Regions from separate parts of the Anaerobacillus alkaliphilus genome, predicted to be linked through region 1. Evidence: riboswitches for the same ligand, from Rfam matches in the RefSeq annotation. Region 1 holds a riboswitch; the other holds the start of a gene.
What was found. Region 1 has a riboswitch for cyclic di-GMP ahead of DS745_RS25135 (stalk domain-containing protein). Riboswitches for the same ligand answer to the same signal wherever they lie in the genome.
Positions count from the first base shown of each region.

Region 2: linked by a shared signal. The riboswitch ahead of DS745_RS07380 (hypothetical protein) and the one ahead of DS745_RS25135 (stalk domain-containing protein) in region 1 are both predicted to bind cyclic di-GMP.

Region 1 covers NZ_QOUX01000032.1:21,340-29,158, reverse strand. The annotation lists gene DS745_RS09170 (TetR/AcrR family transcriptional regulator) at 1-106, opposite strand, end outside; gene DS745_RS09165 (DoxX family membrane protein) at 197-706, opposite strand; gene DS745_RS25135 (stalk domain-containing protein) at 1,182-2,093, opposite strand; cyclic di-GMP riboswitch class I at 2,440-2,527, opposite strand; gene DS745_RS24550 (hypothetical protein) at 2,729-2,878, shown strand; gene DS745_RS09155 (copper amine oxidase N-terminal domain-containing protein) at 3,069-5,750, shown strand; gene DS745_RS09150 (hypothetical protein) at 5,882-6,517, shown strand; gene DS745_RS09145 (Ig-like domain-containing domain) at 6,523-7,347, shown strand; gene DS745_RS09140 (hypothetical protein) at 7,360-7,581, shown strand.
Region 2 covers NZ_QOUX01000026.1:77,235-85,053, reverse strand. The annotation lists gene DS745_RS07395 (tetratricopeptide repeat protein) at 1-1,322, shown strand, start outside; gene DS745_RS07390 (IS110 family RNA-guided transposase) at 1,441-2,832, shown strand; gene DS745_RS07385 (S-layer homology domain-containing protein) at 3,370-4,416, opposite strand; gene DS745_RS07380 (hypothetical protein) at 4,912-5,286, opposite strand; cyclic di-GMP riboswitch class I at 5,489-5,573, opposite strand; gene DS745_RS07375 (hypothetical protein) at 5,899-6,381, shown strand; gene DS745_RS07370 (sigma factor-like helix-turn-helix DNA-binding protein) at 6,619-7,212, shown strand; gene DS745_RS07365 (IS110 family RNA-guided transposase) at 7,339-7,819, shown strand, end outside.

The DNA.
Region 1 (7,819 bases):
CTACTTGAGCAATTTCCTTAATCGTTACTGCCTTATAGCCCTTTTGTTCCATTAGATCAATCGCTGCTGATAGGATTTTGTCTTCTGTAGTTTGATTTTCAACCATAACCTCTCCTCCAAACTCAATTTTTATAGGAGCAACTTACACGAAAGGCACGAGTTCACTAAATCGACTCGTGCCCTCAAAGCAACGACATTACGCTGCTATCTTATTAGGAGTATTATTTTTGAAAATCAAACCTTTTAGATAAGGCATTACCCAACGATCTCCACCGATGCGACCTGCATTGTAACCAGCAGCTAGAATGAAGAAGGCAATTAAAATCATCCAAGGATTAGTTGAAATAGTTCCTGCGAACATGAAGCTAAAATTCATCACTACGCCGAAAAATGCTGCATAAGTTGTTAATACTCCAAGAATTAATCCAAGTCCTACTAATAACTCACCCCAGGCAACCATAAAGCTAAAGACATCTGCACCCGGAATAGCAAACTTTTCTAAGAATGCTACGTAATTTGGGTAAACTACTTCGCCGTGACTGACAACTGGATTTGCCACTGCGTTATTTAAATAACCTGCTGCACTGAACGGTTCGCCAGTAATTTTGCCCCAGCCCCCAGTTAACCATTTCCATCCAAGGTATACACGTAAGAAAGTTAAAATCCCTGCTGCTACTTTATTGTTTCTTAAAAAATTCATGACCATAATCGATCATCTCCTCATCGTTTTGATTTGAGATAGTGAGCGATCGAGATGGTGCGTGTTTCTTGTTTCGATCAGTGTGTTTGTGATCACTAACTATCTTCACTCATAGTATATAATGCTCAAGGTCGTCGCGACCGTCCCACATGTGAACATTGTATTGTGAAACAGTGAACAAAGTGTGAAGTGGTTTTGACTAAGCCCGAATTAATGATATCAGCTCACTTTTAATTCCGTAAAATTGTCATCTCTCAATAGATTAAGGTTGATTAGACCTGTCAAATATCCCTTTCCGCGAGAATACCTACCCAAGTATAATTTGCTTCTTCGCTCATAAAACATTTGATTTGGACTGTAAAATAGTCTGTTTGGACTGTAAATTTGATTTTCTGACTATAAATCACCGAGTTTAGACTGTAAACCATATTTTCGAGTGATTTCACTTAAAAACGGTCCCAAAAGGACCGTTTTCCATTACTTATTTCGTTAAAAACATCTGTGTATAGTATGATCGGTATTCGTTAGCACCATAATAATAACCGACTCCAATTCGCTCAAATCGGGAGTTAAGAATGTTCTTCCGATGACCTTCACTGTTCATCCAGCCTGTGACAACAGCTTGGGCACTTTGATATCCAGCTGCGATGTTTTCTCCAGCACTTCGATAAGTAATACCAAAATGAGTTAACATATCAAATGGTGAACCATATACAGGTGAACGATGGGCAAAATAACGTTGATCATGCATATCCTGTGATTTTTTCCTAGCTACTTGATTTACTTCTAAATCTAGGATTAGAGGCTTAACTCCATGTTTTACTCTTTCTGCATTCGTTAAGAAGAAAATATCAAACTCCATCTCTACTAATTTTTCAGACTCACCAGAAACTGGATACTGCAAATCGCCTGCTATAGGTTTTATTGAAGGATTTGATTTTATGGTTACAGTCCAATCCTTTTGAGACCATTGAACGGAGTAACCCATTGACTCTGTTGTTGAACGAAGTGGGACCATCGTCCTGTTTTGTACTAGTTTTGCTGGCACATCAATTTTTTCAACCATCTGCTGTTGCTGATTTCCATTTTGATAATGTTGAAGCACATATGGAGAATCAATTTGATAGATCAACTTAGTTTGTTGAGATCCTTTATCTTTAACACTAGTAATCATTCTCGTTTGTTGGTCCCAGTTAATATTTGAACCAAATCCTTCCTGAACCGCACGTAGGGGAACTAACACTCTACCATTTTCAATGATTGGCATCATATCTGAAAAATGAATTTTCTTACCATCTACAAATACTTGAATTGTGTTTGCTGATGCCGTTTGTGTTTGAAAACCTATCATTATGAACAACAATAATGACCCAAAAGTTACAAATTTACCCACCAAAAACACCTCCTTACTATATTTTTATATATACTAGATGACTTATCAACTGTTAAATGTTGGTTGCGATTATTAACTGGGAATTTAAATGCCAGAAAATTCGATCTAAAATACAGAAAAAGACTGTCGCTAGTTTCTGAAGCGACAGTCTTTTTCTGTATTAATAACTTGACTTCTCCTTGTGAAAAAAAGCCCTTTCAAAAAAACGCTCTTTCATTTCAGGATTAAGGCAATCCTTATAAAGAATATAATTATAATTCATTAAACACTTGTGCCATCTTTTGGCTAAAAAATTCATCATTACAAACTCCTCCTTAATTTAAATTAACACGTCGAAGGTAGAAATTTCGGTATCTGGCTGGCATATCAACGAATGACTTAGCCCCTATAGTTTTGCGTACCAACATCTTTCAATGAGGTTGCCCTTTCGTACGTAATTATGTAATATGAACCTTTATTTTTTATTATACTTGATGATGATAAAAATATAGTAAGCCAATATATCTAATTTCCTGTCTACTATCCCATAAAATATATAAGACTTTTTTACCATTACCGACAAAATCTAGCAAAAATATATTGGAAAAATGCCAATTCTTGTAATATACTATTCATATATTAATAGGGGGGTCATAATGGGAGCACAGATTAGTCAAGAGAAACTGCTGTCAATCCTTAAAGAGATACAAAAATTAGGTGATAGCAACCATACACTAACGTCAAAAGACTTAGTAAAAGAAATAGAGAGATTGTTGTTACATATAGAAGAGATCAATTACTCTTAATAGAAATCATAACCGATGGACTTAAAATTCCATTGGTTTTTTTAATGTAACTTCAAACATATGTTAATTATCTGCTAGAAGCAGTAACTCTAGTTAAAAATCTCCTATAATTAAATTTTAGTGTTAACAATTACGCGCATTTGTCGAAATATTATATAAGAGCAAAAAATGGTAGGAGGAAAATAATACAGTGAAAAAAAATATCATTACATCTTTGTTACTTATCTTACTCTTTTCATCAGGATTTCCTAATCTTGCATTTGCGAACAGTAGCACCATCAAGGTGTTTGTTAACGGAGTAGAAATTCAGACAGACCAACCACCAATCGTTAGAAATGGTAGAACGTTGGTTCCATTAAGGGCTATATTTGAATCACTTAATGCCAAAGTCGTATATGAGGAAGGCACAAGGAAGATCACCGCCACAAGAGGTGATACGAGAATTATCCTTTACATAGGATTTAACCAAGCAATCGTTAACAACAAACAGGTGACCTTGGATGTCCCTTCTCAGGTTATAAATGGTAGAACTTTAGTGCCGGTTCGTTTTGTAAGTGAAGCTTTAGGTGACCGCGTTTTCTATGATGCAGCGAAAAGAGAAGTTCGAGTAACAAGAGCTCAGAGCCCAATGTCTGGAGTAGCAGCAAGAGATGTGGAAAACTTTGGTGACGGCCGCGATTTAGAGGTTAGCTTTAAAAGAGCGGAAAACGAAGCACCAGTAAGTGAGTACCGAGTCATGGTGGTGAAAACCTCCCAAGCAACAAATTTCAACTTAAACACTGCGTTAAGTATTTCGCCAAGTAACTATACAGTAATTACGAAATCCGGTCAGGACATTCGCCAGGTATTAACTTCGTCAACCCGAGATACGGATGGTGCATTCGTAGAAAATGATATTAATTATACAGTGTTTGTTTTACAGGTTGGGAATGGAGCTAGCCCACAACACCACTTAGCAAAAAGCACTCCTGTCACACTCACACTACCAAACCGAGTAGCAGCAGTCACTAACGTAACAGTTAGAGATGTTTATGACTACGGGGATGGTCGAGACCTTGAAGTAAGCTTTAATAGACTTGCAGATGAAAATCATCTCTTGTATTACCGTGCCATTGTCGTCCCTAATAGTGAAATAAGTCAATTTGACTTGTCTGCAGCAAAAGAAGTAACAAGTGGAAATTACACAACGATCTTTAAAACAGGGGCAAATCTCGTTCAAAATCTCACGAGTACTCGAGACTATAAAGGGCGAGTTATCCAAAATGGAACGACATACCGTGTGTACATCCTAGCTATCGGTAATGCTAGCACAGGTTTCGGAAGTTCTTTATCTGCGCCATCTGCTCAAATAACGCCAGCCAGCAGGCCTAACGATATTAGAGCTACAAATGTTGTTGCAAGAGACATATCTGACCATGGTGATGGTCGTGATCTTGAAGTCACCTTTAAAATTCCGAGTCAAGAAATACGCGTCGCTAATTATCGGGTGATGGTTGTTCCCGCCAATGAAGTTAATAGTTTTACATTACAAAAAGCCAACAGCGTTTCCAGTTCTAACTATACAACTGTTTCAAAAACGGGTCAGGATCGTACAGTAACTCTAGCATCAACGACTAGAGATGTTAACGGAAATTTGGTACGTTCAAATCTAAATTATCGATTATTTGTGTTATCAGTAGGTGGTCCTGCCAACGGGTTTACAAACTCGCTTTCGTCGCCTTCACAAACGATCTCGTTAACGGATAATTTCAGACCTGCGTCAGCAACAAGCATACGAGCGTACGATATAAGTGACCATGGAGATGGACGAGATTTACAGGTAACATTTAATCGAATTACTGACGAATCTGTTCTATCAGAATATCGGATTATGATTGTAAAATCAGCTCAAGCAGGTGGATTTTCATTAACTGATGCCAATAATGTCCCACCATCTAATTACACGGTTGTTCCAAAAACCGGAGCTAATCTATCAAGGACACTAACGGCTAGTACGAGAGATGCATTTGGGGCACTCATTCGTGAAGGGGTAGAATACCGTGTTTATGTTCTCTCTGTCTCTAATGGAGGTAACAGTAAGAACAACTCATTGTCTGGAGCTTCAGCAGCTATTACTTTAAGAGTTAATTCAAGTGCTCAAGCAGTCATTAGTGTAACAGCGCACGATATAGCTAACGCTGCAGACGGTAGTGATCTAGAAGTTCGGTTCGTAAGAGTAGGAAATGAGGCTTCCATCGCCGAATATCGAATTATGGTAGTAAAATCGCACCAAGCATTTAATTTAGCTCAAGCGAATGCAGTAACAGCTGGCAATTATACACCAGTTGCAAAAACAGGTAGTAACATCGTGCATCGATTAAGTCCAACCGCACGAGATGTTCAAGGTGACTTAATAAAGCCGGATATTGAATACAAGGTATATGTGATGAGTGTATCTAATGCAGCATCTTCTAATGCATTATCAAACCCTTCATTAAACATAACCTTATCGAACCCTTTTGCTGGAAGCGTTTCTAACATTACAGCATCAGATATTGCTAACAACGGCAATGGCCGAGATATGAGAATAGGTTTTACGAAACCAACAAATGAAGCTAGCATTGCTTACTATGCCATATTGGTTGTCCCAGAGGCTGAGGCAAGTACCTTTACCTTAGCTGCTGCCAATCTAGTACCTAAAGAATATTTTACGAGAGTAAATAAAACTGGAGGTAATCATGTGGTAACTTTAGATGCTGCTACCACCGATGTTAGAGGTAATCTAATAACGAGTAACATTACTTACCGAGTATTTGTGTTATCAATTGCCGACGGTATTAATGCAACTATTAATGGCCTAGCCTCCTCACTAGGAACAATTACTTTAGACTAAAAAATAGGCAAGCTGTGATGTTCATAGCTTGCCTTTTCTATTAATTTATTAAATACCCCTTAACAATATAGCAAAATATGTCGATATAAGAGATAAACTACAATAAGGCATGAGAGGATGAACAATTGAACATGAAGAAAAAACATATTATCACACTACTACTATCAACTGTAATTGCAACAGCTTTATTGCTACCAACAAATGTATTTGCCAACACATTTGTATTTAAATTCAAAGAATTTTTACTTAATGAAAACAGTGCTGCTGAAAACTACCTAGATTTTAAATCAACAAGGGAGATTACAGTAAATGCTCCAAAAAAATATATCGAGCAAGTTGAAGTGCTCCATAAAAAAGGCAGCTCTCTTGCTGAAACAGATGTATCAATTACGAACGTAGATATTTTAACAAATGGTGAAGAAGTTAGCTTTATCAATGTGTTTGTAAATGGTAACCGTAGAACGATTAATAGACCATTTGAAACTGACGGGATCAAAAAGAAATTTGAAATCGGTTATGCAACGTTAAATGACAATTTCGACTTGCGAATTGAAGTAATCAGTGAGAACAATGAAATGCTTGAAGTGATGAATTTTAAAGTACCAGAAGGAAGTAGCGATATCTTTAGAATTAATCAAAAGTTTACTTACAAGACTGCTGGTAAAAGGTATTCACTGTATGATTTATTAGCTGGTAGAAATGTATTTACTGATTTATTAGTAGAACACAAACTAGAAGACATTGATGCAGAATTTAAGTTGGATTGATCGTAATGAAGAATAGTTTAAAAGCTCTAATTTTACTTATTTTCGTCTTTTCTACTATGCCTGCTTCACTTGCAGAAAATAACCATGAAGTACTTGTACAGAGGGTGGCTAATGACATATACAAAGTCTGGACTATAACGTTTAATGAAGCATTAGATCCAAGCACAGTAAATGAAACAACTGTCCTGGTAAAAAACTCATTTAACCGCAATTTAGATGTAACGGTTAGTCTTTCAGCAGATGGAAAAAGTATTTCTGTAAATCCCAGTCAAATGTACGTTCCAGGGCTAGAATACGAGCTTTTTATTGAAAATGTAGCATCTATTACTAATGAAGTTCTCTCCCCTGGAGTAAGAATGCCATTTGTAATCGAAGAAGTGAAAGAAGAAAAGGTACGAAACAGCACAAGCCCAAAATCGCAAGGAACAACGAGCCAACAGAGTAACCAAACAACGAATAACAACCAGGCAAATAATAGTCCATTTACAAACAACAATAGTTCGAGTAGTAAACCGACTACAAGTCAACCATCGACGAAACCTGCTACAAACCAACAAACCAATACAACTCAACAACAGGCTGAGAAAAAGCCTGTACATCTAACGAATGTCAAAGTAGATGTGAATTCAATGGTATCCAACGTGACGGTGAAAACTAGTAACTTTGTTGCTGTTGTCAGAGTTGATGGTAAGAAAATGCACTACCAAGGTAATAACGTCCACGAATTAGCTGTACCGGGCTTAAAGCGAGGAAACACGATTAAAATAGACGCATTCTCTTCCTACGAAAGAGGTTCTCTAATAGAAACGATTAACCATAATGTAAAGTAAGGTGATTACCCTATGTTAAAAAATATAATGATTAGTTTTATGAGTATTGTAGGTGTATTCCTCCTACTTGGAATTGCTGGTTTATTTCTTTTAAGCAATGAACCTACCGAAAGTAGTAATCAACTTCAAGAAAAAGAGACTACACAAATTTCTGCTGAAATTGAGGAAGAAGAAGCTGAACCGATGAACACTGAGTTTTTTAGAAGTAACTTAAAGATTATTAGTATAGATTAAGATACTGAGATACCCAACTCTATTATTAAGGAGTTGGGTGTTTTTTTGGTTGTTCCTGAGGTAACCTACCGGCGTATATAACTCAGTTTGGATAATAAACTGGTGATTCTGGACAATAAACGCTTCAGTTTGGACAATAAATTAGGTAATTACAACAAAAGGTTGGCAAGTTAGACTTGGCATTCCTCATTCTCAGCAAAACACCAGTAAATACCACTATCACAATTGACATTGACCA
Region 2 (7,819 bases), on a different contig from region 1:
ATGATGATGTGGACTTAGATTATTTGTTGCAGCTATCGCATCAAGTTGGCAGGCTTTATCAGGTTGAGAGGTATATGAATTCAATTGAGGGCCAGGTGAATGAGATTTGGCGATTACAAATCTTGGCTGGGATTGCTCGATTGAAAGAGGATTTCGATGAGGAGTATCGTGTACATGAGTATGCGTTGGCGCTAGAGCCGGATAATTATTTGGTTAAAACGGCTTTAGCAGCGTTCTGGTGTAGACACGAGCGTTATGATAAGGCGATTGAGCTCTCTTTGGAGTTATTGAAAGAAGAAATAGAAGATCAGGATGTCTATAATATTCTTATCTACGCAGTGGTTACTAGTAAAAGAGTGAAGCAGTTGAAGGGCTTGATTTTGAACCTGGGGCTGTCTGATCCAGAGGTAAGTCGGGTATTCACACATTTTGTGGGAACACTCTCACAACAGTTTTCTGAGTTGAAGGAAGAGATTTCTGGCGGTTCAAATGCAGTAATGAATTGGGTAAAGGTGAAAAAGTTGCAGTTGCAATTCGGACCGGTAATGGCTGAATTAGCCAAGCTTTCGTATGAGCTAGATCCTAACAATGGGATCGGTATTGAACATTTAGGGGAGTACTACAGTGTTCATTTAGGTCAGGCGCCTGAGAAAGTGAAGCAGATGGCGTTGGGGTATTTAGATAAGGGTTGGAATATTGATTTGGCGGTTTACTACAGTTATCTGACGTTGACGTATTATCCTAAAAAAGATGATGTTCGGCAATTGAAGCAGGCAGCTGAGTGGTTGATCCGCTGCTTAGATGGGGAGAAATACCACCATATCATTCATAATAATCTCGGGCAAATCTATGTTTTTCTTGAGCGTTTTGAGGAAGCGGGCATTCATTTTGAGCAGAGTTTACGAGAAGATCCGAGTTATTGGAATCCGATCTATGGGAAAGGGCGTTTGAACGTTCATCTCAAAAACTATGAACTAGCGGAAAAGTACCTTAAACAGGCTCTTGAGTTAGAACCGAATTATTCTGGGATATATGCTCAGCTGACGGTGGCGCTTGCGCAGCAGGGGCGAGTGGATGAAGCGAGAGAATTTAATGAGAAATTACTAGAGTTACGGCCGGATAGCATTCATGGAAACTATAATAAGGCATGTTGGTTAACGTTGGAAGGGAAGTTAGCAGAGGCTTTTCGATGTCTAAAGTATGCTATAGAAAATGACGACGAGGGTAATTACCGGCTTGAGGCAATTGCCGATCCTGATTTAGAAGAGTTGCGCACAAACCCGAAAACCGCCCGGAAAGTTAGGAAGTTGTTGAAGGTGTAGGTGTAGGTGCCTAGTATAATAAATAGTTGGGCTAAATAAAAAATACCATCGTTTTCATGTACAATGGAAGGACCTATCACAGAACTTCCAAAACCCCTCACCACAAGGAGATGAAACGATGGTATACACATTATTGAACCATATTCAAGGAAAAAAGGGAAGTCGATGGGCTAAGTTTCTTCAAACAGCTGGCTTGGAAAATATTTTAATAGTAGCGGTAGATGCTGCTAAATATACGCATAAAGCTATGATTTGTACTTTTTATGGGGAGATCCTAAAGAAACCCTTCGAGTTTGATGCTTCTTTAACTGGTCATAATCAACTCATCAGTCAAATTGAAAAGGTAAGTCAAGAGACTGGGAAACAGTCCATAGTTATTGGTATTGAAACGACGGGACACTATTATGAGGACCTAGTTCGTCATTGGCAAGGGAATAGTTACTATGTTCGAATAATAAACGCAGCTACTACATCTGAAGAGAGAAAAGCACTATTAAACCGCTCTAAAACTGACAACCTTGATCTATTAGCTATTACACAATCAGTGATAAACGGTCGTGGAACAAGTAGTGAACTACCTTCAGGATCTGTGCATGAGCTTCAAAAGCTCACAAGAGCTCGACGCACAATCGTCCAGGAAAAGACAGCTCTCCAAAACGAAATAAGAGTTCATATTGATCATATATTTCGAGAATTTCAAGGAATGAGTATATGGAGAGATGGTAAACGAGTTCATGTTCAACCCTTTGAGAAACTTTTTGGGAAGGCTGGCCGCTATTTGATGCGTCATTTTATACACCCTAGCGATATCATTAACCTAGGTGTTGATGGATTAAGAGAGATATCGATTAAAGAAAACCTTAAGATACGCGATTCTTCTATACAATTACTTTTAGAATTCGCAAGTAATTCCATCTCAAGACCAAAGGAAGAGTTAGAAATTGATCACTTTTTACTTGTTCATAAGCTAGATCGGCTGGAACTAGTAAATCAACAGATTGATGAAATGGAACAGAAGATTGCTAGTTTATTCATTGAAACAGAAGGTGCTGTCTTGTTAACTGTACCAGGAGTTGGACTAGTGACTGGTGCGGAATTGTATGGCGAAATGGGTGATATATCGGATTTTGACCATGCAGGACAGTTAATTAAAATGGCAGGCACGAATCCTATTGTAGTGCAATCTGGCGGTCGAAATCCGACTTATCATTGTATCTCTCGAGAAGGAAGGCGTACATTTAGAAATAGTGTGTATCAAATAGGAAAGTCACTTGCCATGCACAATCCAAAGATGAAGAAACAATATCAAGAAATGAGAGATAGAGGCAAATATGCAAGACAAGCGTATATAGCCTTAGGAAATCGCATGATCCGTTTAGCCTTTGCCATGATTCGTAAACAAACAATGTATCAATCAGAAGAAGCAGATTATACTTTACTAGCTGAATTGACCAAGAAACTTAAAGCCCAACATGTTAAACGCTTTTACACAAGATACTTTGCAGTATAGATTACAACCAAAGTGTAAGTAAATATAGTAAGAAACATTGATAAATAGAGTGTCCCTAGGACGTCAGATCACATCGAATTTTGTGCCTGAGGCAATATTGACCTCGCGTGACAGCGTTATGGATCTTGTCCTATAAATACGAATAATACGTGAAGACAAAGCTTAAATAACTAGGTGGTATCCCTATAGGATGAAAATGCAAGATCCTTTCACGTTCTAGAGACATTCTATGATATAATTCTGTGATAGTTGAGTCTTGAAAAAAATGGAAAACGAAGGCTTATTTAAGTCCGCCTCTTTAAGGGGAAAAGATCTACTTGACCTTTAAAGCATTATACGCTGTCACCACCCGGAATTTGTCGAAATAATGGGAAGCGTAGGGGAAGCTTAGGGGGAACCGTCCCCTTGCTTTTCCTGACAGGTATAAGAAAAAGTCCACAAAAGAAATGTTCTTCTGTGGACTTTTTCTTATTGGTAAATGATAGTACAGCAGCAGATTAACTCTCCTTATCAGTACTAGACATAATACGAATTGTTTTACCTATAATTTGTCACTAAATCATAGTATTTATACCTTGATGAAAATTCCCTTGATCTCCGAGTCGGAATTTCAGCTTTTAGTAAAGCTAAATTTAAAAGGATTTCCTCGTTGCCTTCTTTAACCCAAATGTAGCCAATCGTATAATGCAATTTATAATCATTTTTAGAAGGCTCAATTTCGACCCTTACTGCTTTGTTTTTGAAATTTTCTCGGATATAGTTGTCGAATATATCAGTCATTCCGGCTTCCATATCAGCAACACTTGCGTATTCAAACCCAGCTAATTCTACAGGAATGATGCCCTCTTCTGTTGTTACATGAACTACGTTTCCTGAATAAGGTACAGTTCCTGACAAAACGCCGTTAAATTGCATTGGACTAAAATCTATAACCCTCTTTAAAAACACAGCAAATTCCGCTCTTGTAACGGCTTGATTAGGCCCAAATCTTTCAGGAGAGTAACCAGCTATTAAGTTATTAGAAGCTAATTGACGAATACTTCCTTTTGCCCAGTTTGCTTCATGTAAATCTTTAAATGTAACCTCTTTCCTTCCAGAAAGTTTAATATAGGGTCTAGCAAGAATTACCGCAGTTTCTGTGCGACTAATAGGCTGATTTGGTCTGAATGTCCCGTCAGAATATCCTGACATTAGACCTTTTTCATTAGCGATAGATATTTCTCGAATAAAGTAATGGTTGTTTCCGATATCCTTAAACTCACTCGTATATTTTACAGATGAGTTATTTAATAAATGAGGATATAATTCTCTAACTAATAACGTTGCAGCTTGTGCTCTAGTAATTTTTTGGGTAGGTCCAAATGCTCCCGCCCCAATTCCTGATATAGTTCCTCTTTCCGTTAAAGATACAATACTTGACTCTGCCCAGCGAACAGACTGTAAATCATTGTATATAGCTACCTGATTACTTTCCATTATTGTAGCAGCAGTTGCTACTTTTTCTTCATTGTTGGTTAGGCTTAGAAAAGCCAGACCTCCACAAATTATCACAGTTATTAAAAATCCATATAAATACTTTCTCATGCAATTCTCCTCAAAGCTCATATTTATTTACCTGATCTCTTTAATCTAATAAAAGACCATATTAATCTTATTACTAGAAATTATTTCCTGTCAACACCAATCTGTTGTTAGCAGACTATATCTCGCAATCTATTAACGTAAGCCAAAATAGCTTCTTCCGTTTGTTTTTGTTACACTGTTCCAGACTCCATCACTTTCTTCAAAATTAAAGAAATTTTCAATTCGATATGGACCCCAAAATACCCAATGTTACCAAATCGATGATACTCTATTCCACTCAGAGTAATCATAATTATATTTTATTAGGGTAATAGAATTGGGACGGTTCAACCTATGTTCGTACAGTAAATTTAGTAGCAAATATTCCCTTTGAGCGGAGGGAGGTGCCTGTCACTACCCGAAATTTGTCGATAAAGAGAAGGCAAGAACTTGAGCAAAATAGAAATAACCGCTCCCACGATTAATGGATTAGCGGTTATTTCTATTGTAATCAAATTATAGGTAATACCCGTCTTTAACTAACTCCGGAGGTACTCCGAAAAGTAATTTTCTAATATTCTCGTAGCCAACATATCGGTGTTCGATGAGAAAATCATAAAACATTTTGTATTCTAATCGAAATTGATGTTTTAACTGATATATAAGGAAGTTAAAACTCTGGATTTTTGGTTTGGTTAAATGGTTTGGTAGATACTTCTCAACATCATCTTCAGTAATAGTTCTACAGATGTAGCCAGGTCTGATATTTAAATGGTTTGCACGATGAAAAAGGTCCTGTAGCTTTTCATAGAAGTCAGGGTTTTCATTTCGGATACCTTTTAACCGGAGGTGTGCCTGATTTAGTTCTTCAACACTAGCAATAGCTGGCATAACAATCACTCCTTATGGATTAGCTTTATATATTTTAAAAGGGGAAACTTACAAAATCTTGTTTCAAGTGTAATTGTTTAAAAGGTTAATATTTAATATAAAAAACCTAGATTTTTTTAAATAAGTATAGTTCGGGATAGAAATTCTACCAAAAGCAAAAAGACTAACCGAATAGTCGATTAGTCAAGAAAACTATCAAATAATCGGTAACTGGCTGGCTTAATCAACAGATCTTAGCCCCTTTAGTTTTGCGTCGCCACTTTTCAATGGGTTTGCCTTTTTCAATTTTTGTATGTATGTTACTTATTGGAGAATAACTACTTAAATTGATTATATAAGCAAAATTACCTATATGCAATATCGACTTTTGTGGTTAGGTAGACCTACATTCATTTGATTTGTGCCATATAAGGTAGTGGTTCAGAAAACTAACCTGTAACGAAACAAAGACCAAAATTCCCTTTATGTAGCATACGCTGGTAACTTAACAAATTTGTCTTTATATAAAAATGATTTACGTTTTATAGTAAACTTAAAAATGCGCTACACCCGATTTAACTGTGTGAGAAAGTTTCTTATATTATAGTAAAATTCAGTAAAAGGAAGGTTCAGATGAGACATAAGAGACAGATCAAATTAAACGAAGAATATACTCCGCTTCCTTCTTATGAAGGTGATGAATTTTTTCCGAACGGCATTTTTAATTTTAATATATCGAGGATAACTGAACATATTCACGATGGAACACTAAAAGTTGAGAAGGAAACAATTGATGTGGGTAGTTGGTTCGAGACTCATTACCATGCATCTGTAAATGAAGAACACTTGCCGACAGTTGATGTAAATAAACCGGTCATTCAGGCGGAGGTCCAGCCAGGCGAGTTTAATATTATCGATGGCAACCATCGAATGGAGAAGGCTTATCGGGATGGTGTGACAAATATTCAGTCATACAAACTCCGTGGTGAGCAACTCTTGCCTTATTTTATGAAAAAGCAGGGTTATACAGCATTTGTTGAATACTGGAACTCGAAGTTGAAAGAGGATGAGCGGAATAAAAAGTTAAAAGAGAACATGCTCAGTTATAGAGAATGAAATTTTGGGAAGTTACTGATTTGCTTAGAATGAAGGTAAAGCAGGAAACTTCCTCTTTAAGCATTATATTCAAGCCATTTTGTATTTTACGTGATGCAGGTGGGCCTTCTCCTATAAGTCGATAGTATTTAAGAAAGTGAAGGCAGCGGGATTTGAAAGTTGGCTGAAGATTAAATAAACTATGCTAAAATATTTATGCATATCGTAATATACTTTTTAAGCAGAGGTGGTATTTTTATGGGGGAAATAGAGATTACCAAAGAAGATATGCTTTTTTATTTAGATATGATAGGTTCAATTTATGGTCCATCTTATAAACCTAAGATTGGTAAATTAAAGCCTTACTACCCTTTTCTTAAGGAACCAACTTCAGAAGAATACAAGAGGTTTATTCAGGTTTATCTTCATTATAGAGACTGTTTAAATGAACGAGAAAAAACGATACTAGATTTTCAGTATAGATTGAAAGGTGAGAAGTTAACACTTGATCAAATGGGAGAACAATTTGGAATTTCCAGTTCTCGTGCTGCGCAAATTCGAAATATAGCTGAGTTACGAATAGCAAAAGCTATCCGAGAATTTTTAAATGGTAAGCCTAAGAAATCGTTTGGTTCGCTCCTTGAAGGTCAACCAGACGAGGTTTTAATTGAAATTGCACTGGCAATTTGTCCCCATTCTCGTGTTCTTCGAACTTACTTAAAGCAGGATAAACCTATGAGTTATATAACAAGAAAAAATTTAAAGCATGCATTGTTTCGTGCATGGTGGTTAGATTTATTAGATCATCGAGAAAAAGCTATGAAAATTCTAAATGTTAAAAATGAGATATAGATCTGGTAAATCTGGTGCCTAGTATAATAAATAGTTGGGCTAAATAAAAAATACCATCGTTTTCATGTACAATGGAAGGACCTATCACAGAACTTCCAAAACCCCTCACCACAAGGAGATGAAACGATGGTATACACATTATTGAACCATATTCAAGGAAAAAAGGGAAGTCGATGGGCTAAGTTTCTTCAAACAGCTGGCTTGGAAAATATTTTAATAGTAGCGGTAGATGCTGCTAAATATACGCATAAAGCTATGATTTGTACTTTTTATGGGGAGATCCTAAAGAAACCCTTCGAGTTTGATGCTTCTTTAACTGGTCATAATCAACTCATCAGTCAAATTGAAAAGGTAAGTCAAGAGACTGGGAAACAGTCCATAGTTATTGGTATTGAAACGACGGGACACTATTATGAGGACCTAGTTCGTCATTGGCAAGGGAATAGTTACTATGTTCGAATAATAAACGCAGCTACTACATCTGAAGAGAGAAAAGCACTATTAAACCGCTCTAAAACTGACAACCTTGATCTATTAGCTATTACACAATCAGTGATAAACGGTCGTGGAACAAGTAGTGAACTACCTTCAGGATCTGTGCATGAGC